2 linked regions of the Methyloterricola oryzae genome follow. The protein of the gene in region 2 interacts with the protein of the main gene of each other region in a pairwise test. Links are inferred from orthologs where the notes say so. Each region holds a gene or a part of one and is shown on either strand. Other genes may lie near its edges. The genes, in order: EK23_RS10875 and ileS.

What was found.
Region 1: the proteins of ileS (region 2) and EK23_RS10875 interact in binary tests that used the Escherichia coli proteins (3 or more experiments, as listed by UniProt). The link is inferred for Methyloterricola oryzae from one-to-one orthologs.

The regions. Positions count from the first base shown.
Region 1 is NZ_JYNS01000007.1:5,712-14,230, forward strand. What follows is about bases 5,519-8,247. They hold EK23_RS10875 (HyaD/HybD family hydrogenase maturation endopeptidase), read right to left. Parts: upstream 7,325-8,247; coding sequence 6,713-7,324; downstream 5,519-6,712. Other genes in these bases: EK23_RS10860 (hydrogenase expression/formation protein), read right to left, coding at 5,519-6,050; EK23_RS10865 (thioredoxin domain-containing protein), read right to left, coding at 6,047-6,409; EK23_RS10870 (HypC/HybG/HupF family hydrogenase formation chaperone), read right to left, coding at 6,406-6,708; cybH (Ni/Fe-hydrogenase, b-type cytochrome subunit), read right to left, coding at 7,360-8,043; EK23_RS10885 (HupE/UreJ family protein), read right to left, coding at 8,054-8,247. Also shown: EK23_RS10830 (hypothetical protein), read right to left, coding at 21-362; EK23_RS10835 (methyltransferase family protein), read right to left, coding at 604-1,053; EK23_RS10840 (DEAD/DEAH box helicase), read right to left, coding at 1,283-2,989; EK23_RS10845 (cold-shock protein), read right to left, coding at 3,145-3,354; EK23_RS21725 (nickel-dependent hydrogenase large subunit), read right to left, coding at 3,795-4,943; EK23_RS10855 (rubredoxin), read right to left, coding at 5,014-5,178; more of EK23_RS10860, read right to left, coding at 5,184-5,518; more of EK23_RS10885, read right to left, coding at 8,248-8,519.
Region 2 is NZ_JYNS01000016.1:18,158-34,673, reverse strand. What follows is about bases 7,726-11,085. They hold ileS (isoleucine--tRNA ligase), read left to right. Parts: upstream 7,726-8,062; coding sequence 8,063-10,885; downstream 10,886-11,085. Other genes in these bases: lspA (signal peptidase II), read left to right, coding at 10,895-11,085; ribF (bifunctional riboflavin kinase/FAD synthetase), read left to right, coding at 7,726-8,059. Also shown: lipoyl(octanoyl) transferase LipB, read left to right, coding at 1-331; lipA (lipoyl synthase), read left to right, coding at 336-1,328; EK23_RS24490 (hypothetical protein), read right to left, coding at 1,487-1,615; rplU (50S ribosomal protein L21), read left to right, coding at 2,259-2,570; rpmA (50S ribosomal protein L27), read left to right, coding at 2,586-2,843; Obg family GTPase CgtA, read left to right, coding at 2,923-3,951; proB (glutamate 5-kinase), read left to right, coding at 3,935-5,059; rpsT (30S ribosomal protein S20), read right to left, coding at 5,122-5,397; murein biosynthesis integral membrane protein MurJ, read left to right, coding at 5,559-7,085; more of ribF, read left to right, coding at 7,094-7,725; more of lspA, read left to right, coding at 11,086-11,377; EK23_RS17220 (TlpA family protein disulfide reductase), read left to right, coding at 11,473-12,027; EK23_RS17215 (dienelactone hydrolase family protein), read left to right, coding at 12,121-12,906; EK23_RS17210 (hypothetical protein), read right to left, coding at 12,910-13,443; EK23_RS17205 (phosphoribulokinase), read right to left, coding at 13,652-14,530; EK23_RS17200 (Gfo/Idh/MocA family protein), read right to left, coding at 14,605-15,615; and 2 more genes. UniProt on the Escherichia coli protein: Catalyzes the attachment of isoleucine to tRNA(Ile). As IleRS can inadvertently accommodate and process structurally similar amino acids such as valine, to avoid such errors it has two additional distinct tRNA(Ile)-dependent editing activities.

The sequences.
Region 1 (8,519 bases), on a different replicon or contig from region 2:
ATATTGAGGGCCTGTTGAAATCAGGCGGCGCTGGTTTCCTGCGCGGCGCTGGTCTCGATCAGCGGATCGAAACGCTTGATCTGGGCGTGGCCGAAGTTGACCAGATCCAGCCCGATGTTCAGCACCAGATGATACAGCTCCGGCATGCGGTAGACCATCAGACCGACGTAGGCGAGCACGCTGATCCCGGCGACTGCGGAAATCACGGTGGGCAGGCCAATCAGCATGAGCAGGCGTATCACCTGCGCCATGATGTCCAGTGGCAGGATCAGGAGAACGCCGAAATACACCAGCGTCATGAACGTAAACAAGACGAAGGTCACGAATTTGAACACCTTGGCCAGAATTAAGTTGAGTTTCATGTTGGATCTTACCTTCCCGATTGTGCTTTAAGTTATGTGGTGAATGGTGTGTGGGTTCCATCCGTTCGCCCGCGTCTGGGCGAACCTCGGCGCGACCGAAAAACCGGCGCCTTCCGGTCGGCAGCGCCGCGAAACCGGGAGTAGGTTTGTTGGGCGCATCGCAAAGCCAAATTTAGTCGCGGGATTTTAACATAGCCGAAGTCTCGAGCTACTTCCTTTTCCGCGGCTCCGGGCAGGCCGATCAAAGCCAGCGACGCACCTTGGCCAGCAAGTCCGCGTATCCCGGGCCGAACAGGGTCTGTAAGCGTTCTTCCTCGAAACGGACAAATAACCGATCGACAACAAAGAAGAAGCTAAGCGGCGCCAGGAAAAGCCAGGGTGAACCCAGCAGGAAGGCAATGCCGGTGAGCGCCACCAGCAGCCCCAGGTACATGGGGTTGCGCGTCCACAGGTAGGGGCCTTCCATAACCAGCGCGGTGGGCTGGCCATGGGGCAATGGCGTGGTGCGCTTGTGCATAAAGCGTGCGGACGCCTCCACCGCCAGCAACAGCCCGACACCCAGCAAGGTTCCACCCAGCAGGGGATCGGAAACCTCCAGCGGAAGCGGCATCACCAGGCTCAGGCCCTCGCCGAGGCCGAGCAAGGCGAGCGCGTAAACGGGGGGTGGAATCAGCACGAGCTTGTCTTTCATCTTGAGTTCCTCACTATCGGGACATGAGATTCACGTGCGCGCTCAACCGCCGGGCCAGGCGGTGCGCCTTGCCGGACCTCGCCGGTCCGGCGCCTGTGACCCCGCAGAGGCCTTCAGGCCGCCGCGCGCTTCGAGCCATCACCGAGGACCACGCGGCATGGATAACCGCCGCCTCCCCGGGAAGCAAGCCTTCGAATCCGGACCCGAGCGGGAAACCCCGCGCACCACCTCAGTCCGCCGATTTTGGATAACCGGTCTTTTTCTTGGGCTTTGCAGGCTTGGCCGGCGGCTCGTCCGACCAAGGCCTGATCTTGATGGGCTTGCCCATGATCCATGTCTTTTCCAGCCGCTTCAAGACCTGCTTGGGGAGGTCCGGCGGCAGACTGACCGTACTGAAGGTGTCGTACAGTTTGATGTGTCCGATGGCCTTGCCGGGAATTCCCGCTTCATTGGCAATGGCGCCGACGATATCCTTCGGCGCCACGCCATCGGCACGCCCGACCTCGATTCGGTACAGACTGCCCTCATCGCCAAAGCTCCTGGGCGGACGCGCCTCCCGTTCCACGCGCGCCTCCCGTTCCACGCGCGCCTTCGGCCGGGGCTCCTCGGTCCGGGCCTGAGGCACCAGAGGCCGGTCCTTCTGCGCCAGAAAGGTCAGGGCCGAGGCCAGATCCAGCGGGGACAACTTCTGCTCTCGCCCCATCTGCTGGACGAACTCGCGGTAGAAGCTGAGTTCCTCCTCCTCCAGGGTCTTCATCACCAGTTCCTTGAACTGTTCCACCCGGCGATCAGCAATGTCCTGGTGGCTGGGCAGATGCATCTCCTTGATGCGCTGGCGGGTGGCGCGCTCAATGGCGCCGAGCATGCGCTTCTCCCGAGGCGCGACGAACAGGATGGCCTCGCCCTTGCGGCCAGCGCGTCCGGTGCGACCAATGCGGTGCACATAGGCTTCCGTGTCATAGGGGATGTCGTAATTGACCACGTGGCTGATGCGTTCCACGTCCAGGCCGCGCGCCGCCACGTCAGTGGCCACCAGGATATCCAGCGAATTCTTCTTCAGGCGGTCCACCACCTTTTCGCGCAGGGCCTGGCTCATGTCGCCGTTGAGGGCCGCAGCCGAGTAGCCGCGGGCCTCCAGTTTCTCCGCCAGTTCATCGGTGGCCAGCTTGGTGCGCACGAAGATGATCATGGCATCGAAATCCTCCACCTCCAGGATGCGCGTCAGAGCATCCAGCTTGTGCACCCCCGAAACCAGCCAGTAGCGCTGGGAAATGGCCTCCACGGTGGCGGTCTTGGCCTCGATGCGGGCCTCCTTGGGCTCCCGCAGATGACGCTTCGCGACCTTACGGATGGCCTCCGGCATGGTGGCGGAGAACAAGGCCACCTGCCGGGTCTCCGGAGTGTGCTCGAGTATCCATTCCACATCGTCGATGAAGCCCATCTTCAGCATCTCGTCCGCCTCGTCCAGCACCAGGGTGCGCAGCCCGTCCAGTGACAGGCTTTCGCGCCTCAGGTGATCCATCACCCGCCCCGGTGTTCCGACGATGACGTGCACGCCCCGGCGTAGTTGACGCAATTGCAGTTCCATGGACTGCCCGCCGTAGATGGGCAGGATATGGAAGTCCCGCAGATGGCGCGCATAGGTCTGGAAGGCTTCCGCCACCTGCAGGGCCAGTTCCCGCGTGGGGGTCAGCACCAGGGCCTGCGGCTCGCGCCGCGACAGATCGATGTGCTGCAGGATGGGCAAGGCAAAGGCCGCTGTCTTTCCCGTCCCGGTCTGCGCCTGCCCGAGCAGGTCATGACCCGCGAGGAGGTACGGAATGCTCGCCGCCTGGATAGGCGATGGGGTCTCGTAGCCCACCTCCCTGATCGCTTTCAGAATGGGCTCGCAGATGGCGAGATCGGTAAAGGCAAAACTGTTTTCGGTGGATTGCATCCGGGGGGAAACTCACTTAACGCTATAGGAAAAACGGGGAAGTCCTCGGTTTAGAGGACATGACTCGGGGCGCACCCGGGATCCGCACGGGCGGATGGGAAATAAAAAAGCAGGCCGGGTCAGGGCCTGCTTTTGAGCAGCGCAGAAAGCGCGCCTTACAGAACAGTGACGTTGTCGGCTTGAGGGCCTTTCTGACCCTGCACTTCGATGAATGAAACGGCCTGGCCTTCCTTCAAGGTCTTGAATCCGCTACCGACGATGGAACGGAAATGAACAAACAGATCGCTACCTTTTTCCCGCTGAATGAAGCCATATCCCTTTGCCTCATTGAACCACTTGACGGTTCCTTTCTGCTCTTGTGACATACTGCCAAATCTCACTACAAAAAATGACGCTCGCAGGAGCGCGTAACAATCCGTCATTTCGTCGCAACGACGGCCATCCGAACCGCGCGCCGGTACCCGGAAGAGCACGGGAAATCCCGCTTCCGCCCAAGTGTAACCCCACACGGTGTCGGCTAGGATACAGAAGGGTTTCAGGCCTTTCAACCAATTTTATGTAACAAAAATGTGTTTATTTCCTGCACGGAAAAACTCTTACCGGCAAACTGGGAAAGCCTTTCCAATCACGCCTAGCGCGGCTTAAGGCCAAAACCCCGAAGGTTGCCTGGAAAGGCCCCATCACAAAGGCCCGTCAATTAGAATCAATTCATATATATCAATATCTTATCGACCAAATAAGCGTCCCATCAACGCTCCTCGACCTGTCTGAGAGAATTCAGTGCGGACGGTCCCATCGAGCCGAGTCAGGCAAGCACGTTCAGCTCGAACGGAACGCAGGGGTCGACGGTCTGAAGAAACCCGCGGATCTTCTGCTCCAATTCCATCGGATCGCCGGCTTTGGCCCCCATCAGTCCCTGGTAAACCAATCCGCGGGGGTGAAAGTTCCATTCGGTGGGAGCCAGTATGCGGTATGCGCTTACCCTGCCCCACTCTTGCCCTACCCAGTGCATCAGACGACCGCGGGATGCCTCCACCTGGGCGAACCCGTTACCCGCCACCTGCTCAACGCCGCAAATCGGGTGTCGTAAGGGCGCGGGAGCGGCCAGGCCCTTGGCCAACAGCACAGTTTCCAGCATGCGTGCCAGGTTGCGCGCCAGTAGGCCTGGGCCATAGCGACGGGCGGCCTCGGCAATCAGGGGGTGGCCGGACTGCCTGGAATAGCAGGAGGTCTCGCAGGGAATACCATCCCAACTCGGCGTTGCCGCAAAGGCTCCAGGGTCGGACGAAAGCCACGATTGATCCAGCTTGGCGGCAGACAACGGCGGCAAGGCCGGCGAGGCGTGCGCGCCGAACTCGGCCCAGCCAGGCCTCAGGCATGCCGCCAACAGGCGCGCCACAGGTGCGTCCGAAGCCTGGGCCCAATCGAGCACGGCGTCCATGGAAGCATCGGTGAGCCGCCAGAAGCGTCCGAACAGAACCTGCAGGGCAGCGTGCAGCGTCGCCACGGCGGCCTCTCTGCTCGTGTCTGGCGCGCCCTGCGCCGCGCCGGCTGCCAGCGCCTGCACGGATGCAATGATCTCCCGGGCGAGCGCATGCTCGTTGGTTTTCGTCGGGACCGATTGCAGCAGGTTCAGACTGTGTTCCCTGACAGATTCCAGGTCCCTGAGGAACACCAACCGCCGCAGTTCATCGTCGGCCATGGGGGCATCGAGCACCGCGGCCAGCGCCTGCGAAGCGGCAAGCCTGTGGGCATGACCGCAGACGGAAAACACCACCCCGAGCATGGGCAGCACCGCCTCGCAAGGCTGGCCGATCAGCAGGCGGTCCACGGGCGGAGGGCGGCGCGGCTCGATTTCGACCTGCGTGATGACGCCGTGTTTGACGACACAGCGAACGCCGATTCCGCGTACCAGCGAAGCGGCCCTGGAGTGCTCAGCCTCGGAGTAAGCCACGTGACTCAGTGCGCGCCCACGCGTCTTCCATCCCCTACGCCAACCGATCGCGTGTATTGGAGAATCCAAGTCACTCCGGTACTGGGAGAAAGGCCGCCTTTTCGGCCTCGCAGCCCGGGCAGCGCCAATCCTCGGGCAGATCGTCGAAGGCGGCGCCCGGCGGTATCTGGGCAATTTCATCGCCTTCGGCAGGATCGTAGACGTACCAACAGATCCGGCACTCATGACGGTCCATGGCGCTTACGGTTCCAGGTCGAGCAAATCCGCGCGCATGTCCCGCACGCGCGCCAGGGCATCCTCCAGATCCTCGCGGGCCGCCATGGCGACCACCGGCATCTCGGTTATCTCCAGGGTATTCAGGATCAACTGCTCGGTGGAATTGAAATGCTGGACCCACCACACGTGAGGCAGGCCCGTCAGGCTGATGCGGCAATCCCCATAGCCCTTGGACAGGATGGACACACCGGCCAGGCCCAGGGTGGCCACCAGAAACTTCAGGTCCTCGGCCGTCAGGGGCAGCAAGGAAAGATTGAGGGTTTCTTCCCGGCCTGGCGCGAAGGCGGCTGCCTTGACGAAGATTTCATGGATCAGGGCCGGCGCATTCATCAAGTCCGAAGGGAACGCACTGGGCTCGGCCACGCCCGCTTTGTGATGGAGGTTCTGCGCCCAGGCGAGGAGCGCCGTTGGGAGCGATCCGGTTTCCAGATAGGCACGCCGCAAGCGGCCCGCCTCGAATCGGCGCACATGCCATATCCCGGGCACCACGGTCTCCCTGACCATGAGGCGCACGGCACCCGCTTCTCCCAGCGCGATGACTTCGCCCTCGCCCAGCACTTCGTTGACGAAGCGCTGCAAGGCTTCCTCGCCACCCGTCAAATCCAGGGGGTCCGGATGCTCGCCACGCAGGTTCGCTTGCAGCGAGGTTTCCAGCCATCCCAGCAGATCGGCGCCCACCGTGCTGTCGCGCCATTCAAACAAGGAAGGCATCGCAAAGGTCTGCATGCCCTGGGGCATCGCGGTGTACAGGCAATCCGGATCGTCATGGGGACTCACCGGCGCGGCGGGCTCGGTAGCGACCACCGTGAGGCTTGCCAAGGACTCGCTCATAGAAACAACCTCCCGATGCGTTCCCGGTATTCGGACCAGGCCTGGATGCGCGCCACCACGTCGCGGGGCTCGCCATCCTTGAACAGAACCAGCGCGGGGTAAACGGCAACGCCATAATCCCGCGCCAGAGCGGCGGCCTGCGCAGGGGCCGCGACGGCGGCGCGCAGGTTTGGAAATCCCTTGAGCAGTTCCGGCAGGACCACCGCCAGATCGAAGTTCTCGGGATACAGCTTAGGGTCGTTGAAGAAGCACAAGGCCCCGAACTCCTGCTGGCTCAGGAACTCGGCGACACCCTCGCCATCCAGCACCGGCAATGCGCCACTTGCACAGACGCGTTCGATCAATTCGTTCAGTGTCACGTCGATCCTTTCAGAAAATCGGGCAGCTGCGGCTCGCGGCCGACCAGATCGGCAAACAGATGGTCCACATCCAATTCCCCGGACATGGCCAGGCCAAGTCCTTCCAGGGCGGCCTGAATCTGCTCCGCACGCTCGGCGCTCAGCACTTCGCGCGCGGCGTCGCGGAACACCAGTACCCAGGCTCCCGCAGGCTGGATTCCGATGAGGCGCATGTCGATCATCGCCTGACGTCCCCCACCCTCGCATAGGCTCTGGAACTCGCCCTCCGCCAGCACCTGCATGGGGATACCGATGCACATGGGGCTAAGGCTCTGGGCGAAGCGCCATGAAACGCGCATCCCCAACGCGGCAGGCCTCCTCGGCGCTGGGGCGCTCCCGCTCATAGCGGGCAATATCCATCACCTCGTCGCCGGGAGCAGACTCTTCACATTCCCTGGCCCCGATGCCTTGCTCCACCAGGTAAGCCAGCACTTTCGCCACCGCCGGTTCCAACTGCGCACGCACCACCTCGCTGAGGCTGCCGCCGTAGTCCTCCAGCACCTGCGGCTGCACGCCGATCAGACACAAGCGCGAAGGCATCCGCCCCATCAGTTCGCAAAGGGCCAAGACCTCCTGGAAACTGACCTGGTGCAGGCTCATCTTCTTCGTTCCGAGAAAGGCAGGCACCTCGCCATCGCGCAATTCCACCAGGGCGCCGGGCTCCAGGTTGAAATCCACCGCATCCACCACGACCAGGGTGTCGCAATCCTGCACGTAGGGAATCAGGCCCAGCCCCTGGGTGCCGCCATCCATGATGGTGACCTGGTCCGGAAAGGCATAGCGCCGCTGCAAAGCCTGGGCGACGCGGACGCCGAAGCCTTCGTCGGCCCAGAGGATATTGCCGATGCCGAGGATTAAAGTTCGTTTTTCAGACATGATCAGGCGACGTGTCGTAAACGGGCTAACGCGGTTCAAGGCCTCCCATCTTTCCAGACCCGCCAGCCATCGATCATGGTCGAGGTGACGGATTGACGGGACATGATCTGCTCGCGCACCGCCACATAGATGTGGATGATGGCGAACACCACCAGATACCACATGCCCAGATGATGCCAGGTATGCACGTCCTGGCTCTCGCCGAACAGCGGAATCACCCAGCCGAAGAGGCGGTCGGCCCAACTGCCCTCCCCCAGGCCCTCGCCATACAGGGCAAAACCGGTCACCACCATGAAGGCCGAGCCGAGCACATAGAACAGGAACATGGCCAGCCCCGCCAGCGGATTGTGGCCGGCATGCTTGCGCGGTTCCTTCACCAGGAACAGATACCAGAGCACTTCGTGCAGCAGGCCTTCCCACCAGTCCTTGCTGGCGACCCTGGGCATGAACAGTTCGCGGGCATAGTGATTTCCGGCGTAAGCCCAGTAGATTCGGCCGATCAGGCCCACGGCCAGGACGTAGCCGGCGGAGAAGTGGGCAAAGCGGATATAGCCCATGAGGAAGTGATCGCTGGCTTCGCCGGAGGTGACCACCGGCGGCGAGGCGATGAACCAGCCGGTCACCGCCAGCACCAGGATGGCGGCGGCATTCACCCAGTGCCACAGCCGGACGGGCTTTTCGTAGACGTAAACGCGATCAGGCAAGGTCGTCGCAGCCATGACAGCTCTCCTAAGCGCTCTGCAACATCAGGACGATGCCCAGGGACGTCAGCAGTCCGCCAAGCACACGCAGGCAGCCGGGCACCCTCATTGCCAGCCTGCCCATCCAAAGCCCTGCCAGCTGCAGCAGCCCGGTCCCGGCGAGAAAACCCAGGGCGTAAACCGCAAATCCCTGGCCACTGGCCACCTCGGCGCCATGAGCGGCCCCGTGAAACAGCGCGAAGAACCCGGCCATGAAGGCCGCCACGGGAAAGGCGAAGCGGGTCTTGGCGACGACCAGCAAACCCAAGACCAGCACCGATAAGGCTATGCCCGTCTCGATGCCCGGCAGGGCGAAACCTTCGGCCCCAAGCCCGGCCCCAAGCAGCATGCTGGCCAGAAAGACCGTCGACAGCCGCCAGTTTGAGCCAGGCAAAAGCGCGGACCACAGTCCGACGCCGAGCATGGCGCAAACGTGATCCGCGCCCAGCCAGGGA
Region 2 (16,516 bases):
GGTCCGACACCTCGAAGCCGCCATCATCGGCACCCTCAGCCAATACGGCATCCGCGCCCAGGCGCGCGCCGACGCACCCGGCGTCTATGTGGACAGCAGGAAAATCGCGTCCTTGGGATTGCGTATCCGCAAGGGCTGCAGCTACCACGGCGTCAGTCTCAATGTCGATGCCGACCTGAGGCCGTTCCGGCAAATCAATCCCTGCGGTTATCAGGGACTGGAAGTCACCAGCCTGGAAGCGCTTGGCGTGCGCGTCACCCTTGCCGAAGTCGGGGTTTCGCTGACGGCCCGCATCATGCAAGAATTCGGCTACACACACATTGAACGATGAAACCATGTCTCAAGATCGGCAGAATTTCCAGGCACCCTCGCGGCTAACGCCGGAAACCCACCAGCGCAAAGCAGACAAGCTGTCGCGCATTCCGGTGAAGGTAATTCCAAGCGAAGCCCCGATCCGAAAGCCCGCTTGGATCCGGGTTCGCGCCGGCGACTCGAACGAGACGCTGCGGGTGAAGCGGCTGCTCCGCGAACAGGGCCTGCACACCGTGTGCGAGGAGGCCGCATGTCCCAACCTGGGCGAATGTTTCGGACAGGGTACGGCCACATTCATGATCATGGGCGACATCTGCACGCGGCGCTGCCCATTCTGCGACGTCGCACATGGCCGTCCCCAGCCCTTGGATTCCCTGGAGCCCGAGCGCCTGGCGCAAGCGATCGCCAAGCTGGGTTTGCGCTATGTCGTCGTCACGTCCGTGGACCGCGATGACTTGCGCGACGGCGGCGGCGCGCACTTCGCGGCGTGCATAACGGCGATTCGCCGCGAATCACCGCGAACCCGCATCGAAGTGTTGGTGCCTGACTTCCGCGGCCGGGTCGAGAAAGCCCTGGATGCGCTGGCTGCTTCGCCGCCCGACGTCTTCAATCACAATCTCGAAACGGTGCCTGCACTTTACAAACAGGCCAGGCCCGGCGCGGACTACCAGGGCTCCTTGGAACTGCTGCGGCGCTTCAAATTCCGCCATCCAGACATTCCCACCAAGTCCGGTCTGATGCTTGGATTGGGCGAAACGCGGGATCAGGTGCTGGCCACCCTCGGCGACTTGCGCGAGCACGGCTGCGACATGCTGACCCTTGGCCAATATTTGCAGCCCAGCCGGGACCACTTACCAGTGGTCGACTATGTAACGCCTGAGGAGTTCAACGACTACGCAAGACTGGCGCGCGATCTGGGATTCAGCCAGGTCGCCAGCGCGCCTCTAGTGCGCTCATCCTACCATGCGGACCAGCAAGCAGCTGGCATGATTGCCGTGGAAGGGGACGGGCGTTAGAAATGGTGTAGCGGAAAGCGAGATCCAGACACGAAAACGAAAAGAGCCCTTACGGGCTCCTTGAGTGGCACTTCTGGTCCTGGCTTAGATCGGATGTGGCAAGTATAGGATCGTTCGCTTGAGCTATTTCCGCCCTATGCTTGCCACTTCTCAGAGCCTTATTGTTTTTCTTGATCGTCGGCGAAGACCCAACGGATAAAGAATACACCAGCAGCGATGATCGCGATGGTGACAACGATACCCATGGGGGATCTCATTTTTTCAACTAAATCGAGGATGGCTCCCATTTCTTGCCCTACCTTATCTGTTTGTAAAAGGTGATCTATAAATAGAGTGCAGAATTGCTCTGACTGCTATTGCGTCGCCTATCTTACCGCGTGCGCTCCGACTGTCAAGCGAAAGTACTCGTGTGCTGGTCTTTAAAGGCTTAAGCCAAAACCACTTACGCGCACCAGGTTCAAAGACAAAAAAAGCCCGGTCCTTAAAGGACCGGGCTTTACAGAATGCTCCCCAGCAGCGGAAACCTTATCTTCTTATTTCCTGCTACGACACGTGTGTGCCGCGATATATCAGGTCGCCCCGCGCCGAGGTAGAAATGCTTAGAGGCTCGGGGAGACGGCAGCGCTCACTTTCTGCTTGTCGCCGTCAGGGGAATTGCCACAACCAACCATGGCGACAGACAGCATTGCAACGCTGATAACGCACAGAACTAGCTTCTTCATAAATTCCTCCTCATGTTGAACACTAAAAATATGCTTCTACTTGTTTGGGAGTGCTTAACAGCACGGGCTTTTTATAAATAAGATCGGAGCAAAATGCAAGAGTCGACTTGGACAGCAAGCCGCGCCGCCATCGCCATTTGACATGAGCCGCCGATCGATAGAAAATACGCAATTCTAAAAGAAATTTTGCTTCGCGGAGCTTTTCAACATGTATGCGGTAATCCAAACGGGCGGCAAGCAATACCGGGTCAAGGAAGGCGAGACCCTGAAGGTCGAGACTCTTGTCGCAGAGGCCGGTCAGCAGATTGAGTTCGACAAGGTTCTGCTGATCCAGTCCGATTCCGGGGTCAAGGTCGGTCAGCCATTCGTTGCGGGAGGCAAGGTTACCGCAACGATCAAGTCCCACGGTCGGCACAAGAAAGTCAACATCATCAAGTTCAGGCGGCGCAAGCACCACATGAAGCGCCAAGGGCACCGCCAGAATTATACCGAAATCCAGATCACTGGCATTTCGGGTTAAGCATCGGAGATTCTCATGGCTCACAAAAAAGCAGGTGGCAGTTCCCGCAACGGCCGCGACTCTGAATCCAAACGCCTCGGCATCAAGCGCTTCGGTGGCCAGACCGTGAGCGCCGGCAGCATCATCGTGCGTCAGCGGGGCACCCGTTTCCACCCTGGCGACAACGTAGGCTGCGGCAAGGATCACACCCTGTTCGCCACCGCGGACGGGCAGGTCGTGTTCCATGTCAAGGGCCCGCAGAAGCGCAAGTACGTCAGCATCGTAACCGGTTGATCGCCCGTGCCTTGAATTTGGTCTTCGGGAGCTCCACCCCAAAAGCCTCGTCCCGTGCGAGGCTTTTTTGTCACCGCACATGAAATTTGTCGACGAAGCTGAAATACGAGTCGAAGCAGGCGACGGCGGCAACGGCTGCGTCGGCTTTCGCCGGGAAAAATATGTCCCCTTGGGCGGACCAGACGGCGGTGACGGCGGTGACGGCGGCAGCGTATTTCTGGTCGCCTCCAACAACCTCAATACTCTGGTGGACTTCCGCTACAACCCTACCCATCGGGCTGAGCGCGGGCAGAACGGCTCCGGCAGCAACTGTACAGGCCGCAAGGGCGAAGACTGTCACGTCAGGGTGCCTACCGGCACTATCGTCTATGACGCCGAAACGGGAGAGAAACTCGGAGACCTGACACGCGAGGGGGAGGAACTGCTCGTCGCGCAGGGAGGCTTCCACGGCATCGGCAATGCCCGCTTCAAGAGCAGCACCAATCGCGCGCCGCAGCAAGCCACCAAGGGCACACCCGGAGAAAAGCGCTACCTGAAACTGGAATTGAAGCTGATCGCAGACGTGGGCTTGCTCGGTATGCCCAATGCAGGCAAGTCCAGCCTGATCCGCGCCGTTTCTTCCGCCCGGCCCAAGGTCGCCGATTACCCGTTCACCACCCTCCATCCCAACCTGGGCGTGGTGCGCGTGGATGACCAGCGCAGCTTTGTCATGGCGGACATCCCGGGCCTGATCGAGGGCGCCGCCGATGGCGCTGGTCTCGGCATGCAATTCCTCAAGCACCTCGCGCGCACCCGTTTGCTGCTGCATGTCCTCGATGTAGTGCCCTACGAAAGCGAAGAGCAGCCTTGCGAGGCGGCGCGCAAAATCATCCATGAACTCACGCAGTGGGACGAACAGTTGGAAGAAAAGCCGCGTTGGCTCGTACTGAATAAAGTCGACCAACTCCCCGCTGAGCTGGTCGATGTCCATTGCCAGACGATCGTCGACGAACTGGGTTGGCAGGGACCGGTTTTTCGCATCTCGGCCCTGCGGGGTGATGGCCTTAAGCCATTGATGTTTCAAGTTATGGACTTTCTCACCCAAGCATCCCATGACCCTGAGGAGTGATTTCAAGCGACCACGCCGTGTCATCGTCAAGATCGGCAGCGCCTTGCTGACTGGTGGCGGCCGAGGTCTCGACAAACCTGCCATCGCCGCCTGGGTCCAGCAGATCGCCGAACTGCGTAAACAAGGGATTGAGGTCGTTCTCGTCTCGTCCGGTTCGGTCGCCGAGGGCATGAGCCGGCTGGGCTGGAAGGTCCGACCCAAAGCGCTGCACCAGTTGCAGGCCGCTGCGTCAGTGGGACAGATGGGGCTGGTGCAAACCTACGAATCCCTATTCCAGGGCCACGGTCTGCACACCGCGCAGATTCTATTGACCCACGAAGACCTGTCCGACCGGCAGCGCTACCTCAATGCGCGCAGCACGCTGAACACGCTGCTGGAACTAGGCGTCATTCCGATCATCAACGAGAACGACACGGTCGCCACCGATGAAATCCGCTTCGGCGACAACGACACGCTCGCAGCCCTGGTCGCAAATTCCATCGAAGCCGACCTGCTCATTATCCTAACGGACCAGTCAGGCCTCTATGAGCGCGACCCGACGGTGGACCCCACTGCCAGACTGGTCGGGCAGGCCAGCATCAATGATCCCCGTCTGGCCGAGATGGTCGGCGAGAGCCGCAGTGGACTGGGACGCGGAGGCATGATCACCAAGCTCAGAGCAGCACGGTTAGCGGCTCGTTCCGGCGCCGGAACCTTGATTGCCTGCGGTCGGGAGGAGTCGGTGATTATGCGGCTGGCAGCAGGGGAAAGTGTCGGTACCTATCTGACGCCGGACACCGACGCGCTCATCGCACGCAAGCGCTGGATGGCCGGCCAACTCAAGCTAAAAGGCTCACTGTTTCTGGATGACGGGGCAGTTAGGGTGCTCCGGGAGTCTGGCAAGAGCCTTCTGCCCATCGGCGTCACCGGGATTAGCGGCCAATTCCGTCGCGGCGATCTGGTCGCTTGCCTGGACCGGTCAGGCAAGGAGATCGCGCGTGGCCTGGTGAACTACGACTCGGAGGAAACTCGGCGAATCAAAGGGGTTCCCAGCACCCGAATTGAGGAGCTAATCGGATACGTGGACGAGGAAGAGCTCATACACCGAGACAATTTGGTGCTGAGCTGAACTGGAGCCGCAAAGCCCCCTGAGCCGGACCCATCCCGCCCGGCTCAGGGAAACCTTTAGAATTACGCGGATTTCAGCGACAGCGCCTTGATGCGGGCACTGAGCCTGCTCTTGCTGCGCGCGGCCTTATTGCGGTGAATCAAACCCTTATTGACGGAAGAATCGATCACCGGCACGGCCTCGCGGAACGCGGCCTGTGCTTTGTCGATATCCCCGCCTGCAACGGCGAGCAGAACCTTCTTGATGAAAGTGCGCAGCCGACTGCGCGCTGCGGCGTTGTGCGCGCGGTTCTTTTCTGCCTGGCGGGCACGTTTTTTTGCTGAAGCGATGTTGGCCAAGATAAAACCCCTGAACGACGAATTCGATTTTGAGCTCTGTATTTTCGTCCATTCGGCTGGACATTGTCAACCACACGCCCGATGCGCCTATGCGCAACCCTGCCGGCACTTTATACTAAGCGCTTTTTCAACAACGGGGTGAGGAACTGAGCGGGCATCTCATGCGGTCGACGGCCATCGTCGGCACGATGACCTTGATCTCGCGACTCCTGGGCTTCGTCAGGGACATTCTGATCGCCCGCTATTTTGGAGCCGATGCGGCTACCGACGCGTTTTTCGTTGCCTTCAGGATCCCGAATTTTCTTCGCCGACTGTTTGCCGAGGGCTCCTTCGCCCAAGCCTTCGTTCCGGCTTTCAGCGCCGGCGCACCGGCCATTCGGAATCTCCTGGCTCCGCTGTCAGGGACGCTTGCACTGTTGTTGTTTATGGTCAGCCTCGCCGGCTCGTTCGCTGCACCCTTGCTGATCTTGGCATTCGCTCCCGGCTTTCAAGCCAGTGCCGAAACCTGGGACCTGAGTGCCGACATGCTGCGCATCACCTTTCCCTACCTGTTTTTTGTGGTGTTGACAGCCATGGCAGCCGCTGCGTTGAACTGCGTCGGCCGTTTCGCCATTCCTGCGATAACCCCGGCCCTGCTGAATCTGACCATGATCGGCATGACTCTTTGGCTGGCGCCGCGTCTGGAGGAGCCCATCACGGCACTGGCCTGGGGTGTGCTTGCGGCAGGCCTGCTGCAACTGCTTTTGCAGTCTTTCGCCCTGAAGCAGGCCGGACTTTTGGCGGCCCCTCGCTGCGATTTCAAGAACCGGAGCGTCGTGCGGGTCCTGAAGTCCATGGGGCCAGCCATCCTCGGGGTTTCTGCAACCCAGGTGAATCTCCTGATCGACACACTCACCGCATCCTTTTTGGCCTCCGGCAGCGTCTCCTGGCTTTACTACTCGGACCGCCTGGTGGAATTTCCCTTGGGCCTGCTCGGTGTCGCATTGGGAACCGCCATTCTTCCGCACTTGTCGGGCACCCACGCGCGCAGGGACCCCGCCGCCTTCTCGCACGCTTTGGACTGGGGCTTGCGATGGGTGCTGCTAATCGCCTTGCCCGCCACAGCAGGATTGGTTTTTCTAGCTCCCGCCCTCGTCTCGACCTTGTTCCAGTTTGACCGATTCAGCGCCGACGATGTGACCATGGCCAGCCGCAGCCTTGCTTGTTTCGCCTTGGGATTGCCCGGATTCGTCGCAGTGAAGGTCCTGACGCCAGGGTTCAGTGCGCGCCACGATCTAAAAACCCCTCTCCGCCTTGGTCTGCACTCCATGGCAGGCAACGCGGCCCTTGGCGTCGTTCTCGGAATCGTCCTCGCTCCAGAAGGCTGGGGCCACGCCGGTCTGGCCCTGGCAACGGCACTGGCAGCGCTGTGGAACGCTGCGGCCCTGGTTACAAAATTGCTTGAATCGCGTATCTACCGCCCTCAGGCTGGCTGGCCCTGGTTCCTGACACGCGTTCTCGGATCAACGCTCGTCATGTCAATGCTTTTGGCGTTCAATGTGCGGGAAATGCCCTGGCAGCACTGGCAGCATTTTGAGCGCGCACTGCACCTTGGCCTTTGGATCGGCGCCGGCACTTTGGCCTACTTTGCCACGCTTTGGCTGAGCGGCCTGCGTGCGCCGCATTTGTCATTGCAGGCCGCGGGTTGAGCAAGTCCATGTCCGAGAGTGGTCAACTTCGCCTGGTTCGGGGACTTCAATGCCCTCCATGCGCCAGCGGCTGCGTCGCCACCATCGGCAATTTTGATGGCGTGCATCTTGGACACCGCGCCGTCATTGAAAATCTGGCCGAACAGGGAAAGCGCCTGGGCATCCCGGTGGTCGTGGTGCTGTTCGAACCCCAGCCACGCGAATATTTTCAGCGCGAACAGGCGCCGTCCCGCCTCACGCGGCTCCGGGAAAAACTGCGTGCCTTGTCGGAGCTGCCAGTCGATTGGGTTCTGCTGCTGCACTTCGACGCCCGGCTGGGCGACCTCCCCGCCGAGCAGTTCATTGAAAAGGTTCTGGTGGAACGGTTACGGGTGCGCTACCTGGTGGTGGGAGACGACTTCCGCTTCGGCCGCCACCGCCTCGGCAATTTTGAATTGCTCCAGGAGTTTGGCCGCCGCGCCGGCTATGAAGTTGCCGACACCGTTTCGGTACAGGTCGACGGTCAACGCGTCAGCAGCACCTTGATCCGGGAGGCATTGGCCGACGGGAACCTTGACCTCGCGCGCCGCCTGCTGGGGCGCCCCTATTCCATTTGCGGCCGCATACGGGCAGGCGCCCGCCTAGGCCGGCAAATCGGTTTTCCCACCGCCAACATAGCGTTACAGCGCAAAAAGTCTCCGTTGCAAGGGGTGTTTGCCGTTACAATGAGTGGAATAAATGGCCGCCAGCTTACCGGCGTGGCCAACGTCGGCGCGCGTCCCACGGTGCGAGGCGATGCGGTCATCCAGTTGGAAACCCACTTGTTCGACTTCGCCGGCGACCTCTATGGCCGCCTTGCGGAGGTTCATTTTCACCAGAAACTTCGCGATGAGCGCCGTTTCGAGTCGGTCGACGCCCTGGCCGCGCAGATCGCCCGGGACGCCCAGGCGGCGCGGGATTATTTTGCAAATCTTGACCCGATGAGTGTCAGTTGAATCATGAGCACGGATTACAAAGCAACGCTGAATCTTCCCACCACGGATTTCCCCATGAAGGGAAACCTGTCGCAGCGCGAGCCGGAACAATTGCAGCAGTGGCAGCATAGCGATCTCTATCGCAAGATTCGCGAGTCCTTTGTCGGGCGTCCCCAATTCATCCTACATGACGGCCCGCCCTACGCGAACGGAGAAATCCATATCGGTCACGCGGTCAACAAGGTGCTCAAGGACATCATCATCAAGGCCAAGGGTCTGGCTGGCTTCGATGCGCCATATGTACCGGGCTGGGATTGCCATGGTCTGCCCATCGAGCTGATGGTGGAGAAGAAGATCGGCAAAGCCGGCGTCAAAGTTAATCCGGCGGAGTTCCGCGCCGCCTGTCGTACCTATGCCGCAGAACAGGTCGAGTTGCAAAAACAGGAGTTCATTCGTCTAGGCGTATTCGGCGAGTGGGACAATCCGTACCTGAGCATGGATTTCCGCTTCGAGGCGGACATCATCCGGGCGCTGGGAAAGATTTGCGCCAACGGTCACCTGATCAAGGGAGCCAAGCCCGTGCATTGGTGCACGGATTGTGGCTCGGCCCTGGCCGAAGCAGAGGTGGAATACGAGAACAAGCGCTCCCTGGCCATTGACGTACGCTTCAAGGTCCTCGATCCTGCGGCCGTTCTGCGCCAGTGCCACTCGGTTCCGGGACACGAAGGCGATGGGCCCTTGTCCGTGGTCATCTGGACCACCACCCCGTGGACGCTCCCGGCCAACCAAGCGGTTGCGCTCAACGCCGAGTTGGATTACGCGGTGGCATTGCTGGAAGACACGGGCGAGCGGCTGATCCTGGCCGACGCGCTACTTAAAGATACCATGCACCGCCTTGGGGTGGAGAACTACCGGGTCTTGGCTTACTGCAAAGGCGCAGCCCTGGAGGGCCTCATGCTCAAGCACCCATTCCTCGAGCGGGAGGTGCCGATCATCCTCGGCGAGCATGTGACCCTGGAGGCGGGCACGGGTGCTGTCCACACCGCGCCGGGCCACGGCCAAGAAGACTACGCGGTGGGATTGCGTTATGACCTTCCGGTGGACAACCCCGTCGGCGATGACGGTGTGTTCCTGCCTGGAACGCCATTTTTCGCGGGACAGCATGTGATCACCGCCAACCCGCAGGTCGTGGAAGTACTCAAGGATCATGGCGGACTGCTGCACCAGACCAGTATCGAGCACAGTTACCCGCACTGCTGGCGGCACAAGACGCCGGTGATCTTTCGGGCGACGCCGCAGTGGTTCATCGCCATGGACAAGAAGGACTTACGCCGGGACGCCCTTGACGCTATTTCGGAAGTCCAATGGATACCGGACTGGGGTCAGGCGCGCATCGAAGGCATGGTCGCCAACCGGCCGGACTGGTGTGTCTCCAGGCAGCGCAATTGGGGCGTACCCATTGCCTTGTTCCTGCACAAGCAGACGGGGGAAATTCACCCCAACACCCTTGAGCTCATCGAGCAAGTGGCGCAACGCGTAGAGCAGCGCGGCATCGATGCCTGGTTTGAATTGGACGCCAGAGAGCTGCTGGGGGAGGAAGCCGAACAATACGGCAAGATGAACGACACGCTGGACGTCTGGTTCGATTCCGGCGTCACCCACTATTGCGTGCTAAATCGCCGCGAGAACCTGCACTGTCCCGCCGACCTGTATCTGGAAGGCTCGGACCAGCACCGAGGCTGGTTCCAATCCTCGCTGCTGGCGGCGGTTGCGATCAATGATACCGCGCCCTACCGTGCCGTGCTGACCCACGGCTTCACCGTGGATGCGCAGGGCAAAAAAATGTCCAAATCCAAGGGCAATGTAGTCGCGCCGCAGAAGGTCATGAAGACCCTGGGTGCTGACGTCCTTAGGCTTTGGGTAGCCGCCACTGACTACCGCGCCGAGATGAGTGTTTCCGACGAAATCCTCAAGCGGACTTCTGACGTTTACCGCCGGCTACGCAATACCGCGCGATACCTGCTCGCCAATCTCAACGACTTTGACCCGGCCAGGGACCTGATTTCGGCCGACTCCATGTTGCCCCTGGACCAGTGGGCGGTCGGCCGAGCCTGGGAACTTCAACAGGAAGTGATCGCGGCCTACGACAGCTATCAGTTTCATCTGGTCTACCAGAAAGTGCATCACTTCTGCTCCGTTGACCTGGGCAGCTTCTACCTGGATGTGACCAAGGACCGTCAGTACACCTGCAAGGGCGACAGCCTGCCGCGGCGCTCGGCGCAGACCGCCATGTACCACATCGCCGAGGCACTGGTGCGCTGGCTCGCTCCCATCACCAGTTTCACCGCGGACGAGATCTGGCGTTATCTTCCCGGCGAGCGCATGGACTCGGTCTTTCTCGCCACATGGTACGAAGGACTGTTCCCACTCTCCGACGAAGCCCCCATGAACCGTGCCTTCTGGGACTTTGTGCTTTCCGTGCGCGAGGCGGTCAGCAAGGAACTTGAGGTACTGCGGGTGCGCGACGAGATTGGCTCGTCTCTGGATGCTGAGGTGGAACTTCACTGCGCCCCGGACGTACTAGAACGACTCAAACCACTGCAAGACGAACTGCGCTTTGTGTTTATCACTTCCTATGCGCGCGCTTTGCCAGCCGACAACAGCGTCGCCACCTTGCCCACTGCCATCGACGGCTTGGAACTGCGCGTGGTCGCCTGTGACAAGCCCAAGTGCGTGCGTTGCTGGCATCACCGCGAGGATGTAGGGAGCCAACTCGGTCACCCGGAGTTGTGCGGCCGCTGCGTAGAAAACGTGGACGGTCCCGGCGAAACACGCCGCTATGTCTGAGGTGTCGCGATGCTGAAATGGCTGTGGCTTTCCGGCTTGGTGGTGCTGCTGGACCAGATCAGCAAGCGCGTCGTGGATGCATCCATGCAACTGCATGAAACCATCGAACTGATCCCTTGCTTTCAGTTGACCTACCTGCGCAACCAAGGCGCAGCCTTCAGTTTTCTGAGTGAGGCCGGTGGCTGGCAACGCTGGTTCTTCATCACGCTGGCCCTAGTTGCGAGTGTGGCCATTTCGATCTGGCTGAAACGATTGCCCAAGGATCGCCGATTCGAGGCCTGCGCCTGGGCGCTGGTTCTTGGTGGCGCCATCGGGAATCTCATCGACCGGATTTTGTATGGCTACGTCATCGACTTTTTCGACGCCTACTATGCAAACTGGCACTGGCCAGCGTTTAACATCGCCGATTCGGCCATCACGGTAGGGGTCGGCATGCTGCTGATCGATGCTGTCATGGCCGCACGCACCGCCGACACTGACACGGTGAGTTAGGTCAGGATACGTGCCAGCCAACGGCCCGCCAGGCCTTGACGTCCGGACCGAAAACTTAGACATTGGACGTTTGGGGCCTCAGGCGAAGTGCCTGCATGCCTCTGAAAAGCAATCCTCCCCATGTAAGATCGGTTAGCACCATGCCATTCAGTCTCCGTCCATTACTCGCTTTCCCTTTCGTCATGACCTTTTCGGTCGCGCTTCACGCAGCCGAGGTCGGACAACCGGCACCGCATTGTCATCTAGCAACGCTGGATGGGAAATCAGTGCATAATTTGCCGCAGTACCGAGGCAAGGTGGTCTATGTCGATTTCTGGGCGTCGTGGTGTGGACCTTGTGCCCAATCATTCCCTTTTATGAGCAAGCTGCATCAGGATTTGTCAGGTCGTGGCCTTCAGGTACTCGGAGTGAACCTCGATGAGGATCCGGAGGAAGCTAAGGCTTTTCTGAGCGCGCATCCCGCCCATTTCACCGTGGTCGCAGACAATGGCGGTCAGTGTCCAATGGATTTCGGCGTTCATGCCATGCCGTCGACCTACGTGATCGATCGCAAGGGCGTCATACGGGGAGTTCATCTGGGTTTCCGACCCGGCGAAGCGGAGAAGACTCGCCAGCTGATTGAAAAGTTGCTGGCCGAACCAGCCTCCTAGTCGAAAACGACCTCCCATGAAATCGTCTATCGGACGATGATTGGCCGCCGCAAGTTGCCCACGTTATTGAATCCGATTGGGAGCGACAAGTCCGTGAAACCACTGTTCCTGCTGCTCAGCGTGCTCGTCAGCGCCAGCGTATATGCCGAAGTGCGCGAGCAGACCGTCGACTACCAGGCCGGCGACACCCACATGAAGGCCTATCTGGCCTGGGATGCTAGTAAGGGAGACAAGCAGCCGGGCATACTCGTGGTTCATGAGTGGTGGGGCTTGAACCAGTACGCCAAAACAAGAGCCCGCATGCTGGCCGAGTTGGGGTACACGGCACTGGCGGTCGATATGTATGGGGATGGCAAGACAACGGAACATCCCAAGGAGGCTGCGGCCTTCATGAACAGCGTTGCGGAACATGCGGACGTTGCGCGGGAACGCTTTCTTGCCGCCAAGACACTGTTACAGAAGCAGCCCTCGGTAGACCCGGATGCGATAGCCGCCATAGGTTATTGTTTCGGCGGCGCCACGGTTCTGGACATGGCGCGCCAGGGCGTAGACCTCAAAGCCGTGGTCAGCTTTCATGGCAGCCTGAACACATCAGTCCCAGCCAAGAAGGGTCAGATCAAGTCCCGGATTCTTGTACTCAGCGGTGCCGAGGACAGTTTCATAACACCGCAGAGCATAGATGCTTTCAAGCAGGAAATGGGGAATGCCGGCGGACATTATGAATTCGTTAGCTATCCAGGCGCCAAGCACAGCTTCACCAATCCAGACGCCGACCATTACGGAAAGGCTAACGGTCTTCCTCTGGCATACAACGCCGAGGCGGATCAAAAATCGTGGCAGGCGATGCGTGCATTACTTCTTGCTAGCTTTGGGCGTTGAGCATCACAAGATTTCGGCAACCACCATACCAAGACCATAAGAAAGCAGGACAGCAACCGGCACAGCCATTACGAAAAGTGCGATGACGACAGCGGACTTATTCAATAGATCGAGCCCCTTCCACCATATAAGCGCCCTGTCTCTTTCCCGATCCAACATCAGCCGCAAATGTGCGTGATGATGGCGCCACCAGACTTCCCCATCCGCTCTGACATGACTCCCCCATCGAGCCAGCTTGCGGAGTCCAAACAGGGCAGAGAGCAGCAGAATCACCGCGCCGGTATAGGCTGTCGCCATCTGCGCGTGATAAAGGTCCAGACCAAAGCGGGCCTGGAAAAAACTTTCCATTTGCTCCGCGATGTACTCACAAAGGAAAGTTGCTCCCTCTGTAAGCAGATTCCAGATTAGGTCCGCACCTAAAACCACCGACAGCAGGAACACTCCGAGAACAGACCAAAACCTCGGGCCGTGCGCGGACGCGCCGCCCCATGGCTGGTTTCTGCCGTCGTGCATTCCATCGGGAAATTTGAACATCATTCTCAGGCTCCTGTTTGGCTGATGGACTCAGTCAAGCAAAGGCGTGGCCGCCAGCTATCGGCGGCAGTTCATGCCTTTAAGCCTCATTTGTGACAGTACAAAATCACGAGAGTTCCTCAAGCGCCGTTTTCGTCACCTCCGCGCGCGAGTTTCAAGCGACACGCCTGTCCTCCTGGCATGCCGCTGATAGTGATAGAGGGGCGGCCGTTCAGAAGCTCCGGCTGTCAGCGATCAGCTTTTCAACGATGGGCCGGAAAATGATTTCGATGGCCAGTCCGGTCTTGCCTCCGGGAATGACGATCGTGTTGTAGCGCGACATGAAGGAGCCGTGCAGCATGGCCAGCAGGTATTTGAAGTCGATATCGAATTTGCGTGGATCACGGAAGCGGATGATCACGAAACTTTCATCCGCCGTTGGGATGTCACGGGAGATGAAAGGATTGGACGTGTCCACCGTCGGCACCCGCTGGAAGTTGATGTCCGTATGGGTGAACTGCGGGGTGATGACTTTCACATAGTCGAACATGCGCCTTAGGATCACTTCCGTCACGTCCTCCGCCTTATAGCCCCGTTCTGCGGTATCGCGGTGGATCTTTTGAATCCACTCCAGATTCACGATGGGAACTACGCCGATAAGGAGATCCGTGTACCGTGCCACGTCGACCGTGTCCGTTCTTACTCCTCCATGTAGCCCTTCATAGAAAAGCAGGTCCGTACCCTTGGGAATTTCTTCCCAGGGCGTGAAGGTGCCCGACTTGTAGCCTCCGAGTTCGGCACCCTCGGCGTCGCTGTGGACATAGTAGCGGCGCTTCGCGGTACCCGTCTCTCCGTACTGCTTGAACGTGTTCGCCAATTCATCCAGCAGGTTGGCCCCCAGGGAAAAATGGCTGAAATGTCGCCCTTCCTGATTCGCCTTGTTGATCTGCTCCGCCATCGCGACGCGGTCGTACCGATGGAAACTGTCCCCCTCGAGGACCAACGGCCGCACCTGCAGCCTGAAAAAAATGTGCTCGAAGGCGTGCTTGACGGTGGTGGTTCCAGCCCCTGAGGAACCGGTAATGGCTATGACGGGGTGCATTTTCGACATGCCTGACTCCTTGTTGTAGTTATGTTTGCTCTATGCTGGAGATCTGACCGGCCCCAGGCTTTTTTGGCCCTTCCTTATAGATAAATCATCCGCTTCTCTGCCGCGGCTTGCACCGCCGCATTGATGACCCTGCAGTTGGATTTTGCGTCTTGCAGTGACAGCGCCGGAGCCGAACCTGACAACGCGCACTGGCTGAAGTGCTCGATCTCGAGGCGAAAATGGTCAGCAACTGGAAGACGCTCCTCGCATTGACGCCCGTCCTCGGTCCACCAGGAAATCACCGGCACATCGCCCGGCAGTTGCCAAACGACATGACATTTGACACCGCCCTGGGTGCCAATGACTTCGTATTCGCAGCGCCGCGCCCTCTCAAAACTGAAGTCGAATTGTGCATAGCGACCATCTCCGTAGTCGAGCACACCAGCGCTGCTGACATCGGCACCACTGTCCACGTACTTTGCCATCGCGTTCGCACAGAGGGGGTCGTGCTCAAAAAACATCCTTAACGCGTGGATGGCATAGCAACCAATGTCCCACATGGCGCCACCGCCGTTGGCGACCGACTGCGCCAGCCGGTACACGCGGGCCGGTCGCATCATGAACGAGAAACTGGCCTTTACAGTCCGGATCTCGCCCAGAATTCCTGACCGAATCAACTCTAGAACGCGCGCGTGCTGCGGATGGAAACGGTACATAAAACCTTCCATGACCGTCACTCCGTGTTTGCTGGCCTCTGCCTCGATGGCGTCAATGTCTCCCACGTTGAGAGCCATGGGCTTCTCGCAGAGAACATGCTTGCCGTGGCGAATCGCATTGACAGTCCATTCGGCATGCTCGTGATTTGCCAGCGGCAGATAGACGGCCTGCACCTGCTCGTCTTCGAGTAGCGGTTCCAGACTGTCATAGGTCTTCACGCCGGAACAAGCCGGGGCATAGCGCCGAACGGTTTCCTCCGCAGCGCCCGGGCGCCTGCTGGCACAGGCGACTAACTGCGCGTTGCTCGCCGAGGCAATGGCGGGCATCAAACGTTCATTGACGCGCGCAGCGCCTAGGATGCCCCATCGAAGTTTGATCTGGTCGTTCATAACATGGCCTTTTTCGTGGTGGGGCACCATCATAGTCGCTGTGATAAAAATTTGTCATCCCGCCTCGCGCGGGTGAGTTTTTCTGGCATTTTGACTTCGCCGCGCGCTTCAGCCATGCTGGCGCTTCACACTGAACTCTGCTCAGGAGCACACTCATGACCATCCAAGCCGGCGAACGTCTGCCCGAAGGCACGCTCTACGAATCGACGGATATTGATTCCGCCACCGGTTGCCCTACCAAGCCACAAGCGCTGTCGGTCGCGGACCTGACGAAAGGAAAAAGAATTGTAGTGTTCGGCGTTCCCGGCGCATTTACGCCGACCTGCTCCGCGCAGCATCTGCCGGGGTATATAGCTGCCGCCGAACAATTCAAGTCAAAGGGAGTCGATGAGATCTGGTGCATGTCAGTCAATGACGGCTTTGTCATGGCTGCGTGGGGCCAGAGCAATCATGTTGGCGGCAAAGTTCGGATGATGGCGGATGGGAGCGCGGAGTACACGGCTCGGCTGGGACTGGAATTCGACCTATCAGCCAAAGGTTTCGGGTTGCGTTGTCAGCGCTTCGCCATGATCGTTGACGATGGCGTCGTCAAGGACATTACCGTCGAGGCGGCCGGCAAACTGGAACTCTCCACCGCCGAGGCCATGCTGGAAAAACTCTGATCAGCCATAAGGTAAGCCGGAGCGCGCTGCGGTTAAGGCGACCGCTGATGACTTTGACGCTAGCCAAGGCGATTCAGTTTTCGTCAAAATTGATCTGGATTGATACCGGCCTGTTGCCCTGATTCATGAATATTACCTTGCGCCAGCTCAAAGTGTTCGAACGCGTTGCGCACCGTCTCAGCTTTACCCGGGCAGCCGAAGAGCTTTTTCTCACACAACCGGCTGTCTCGATGCAGATC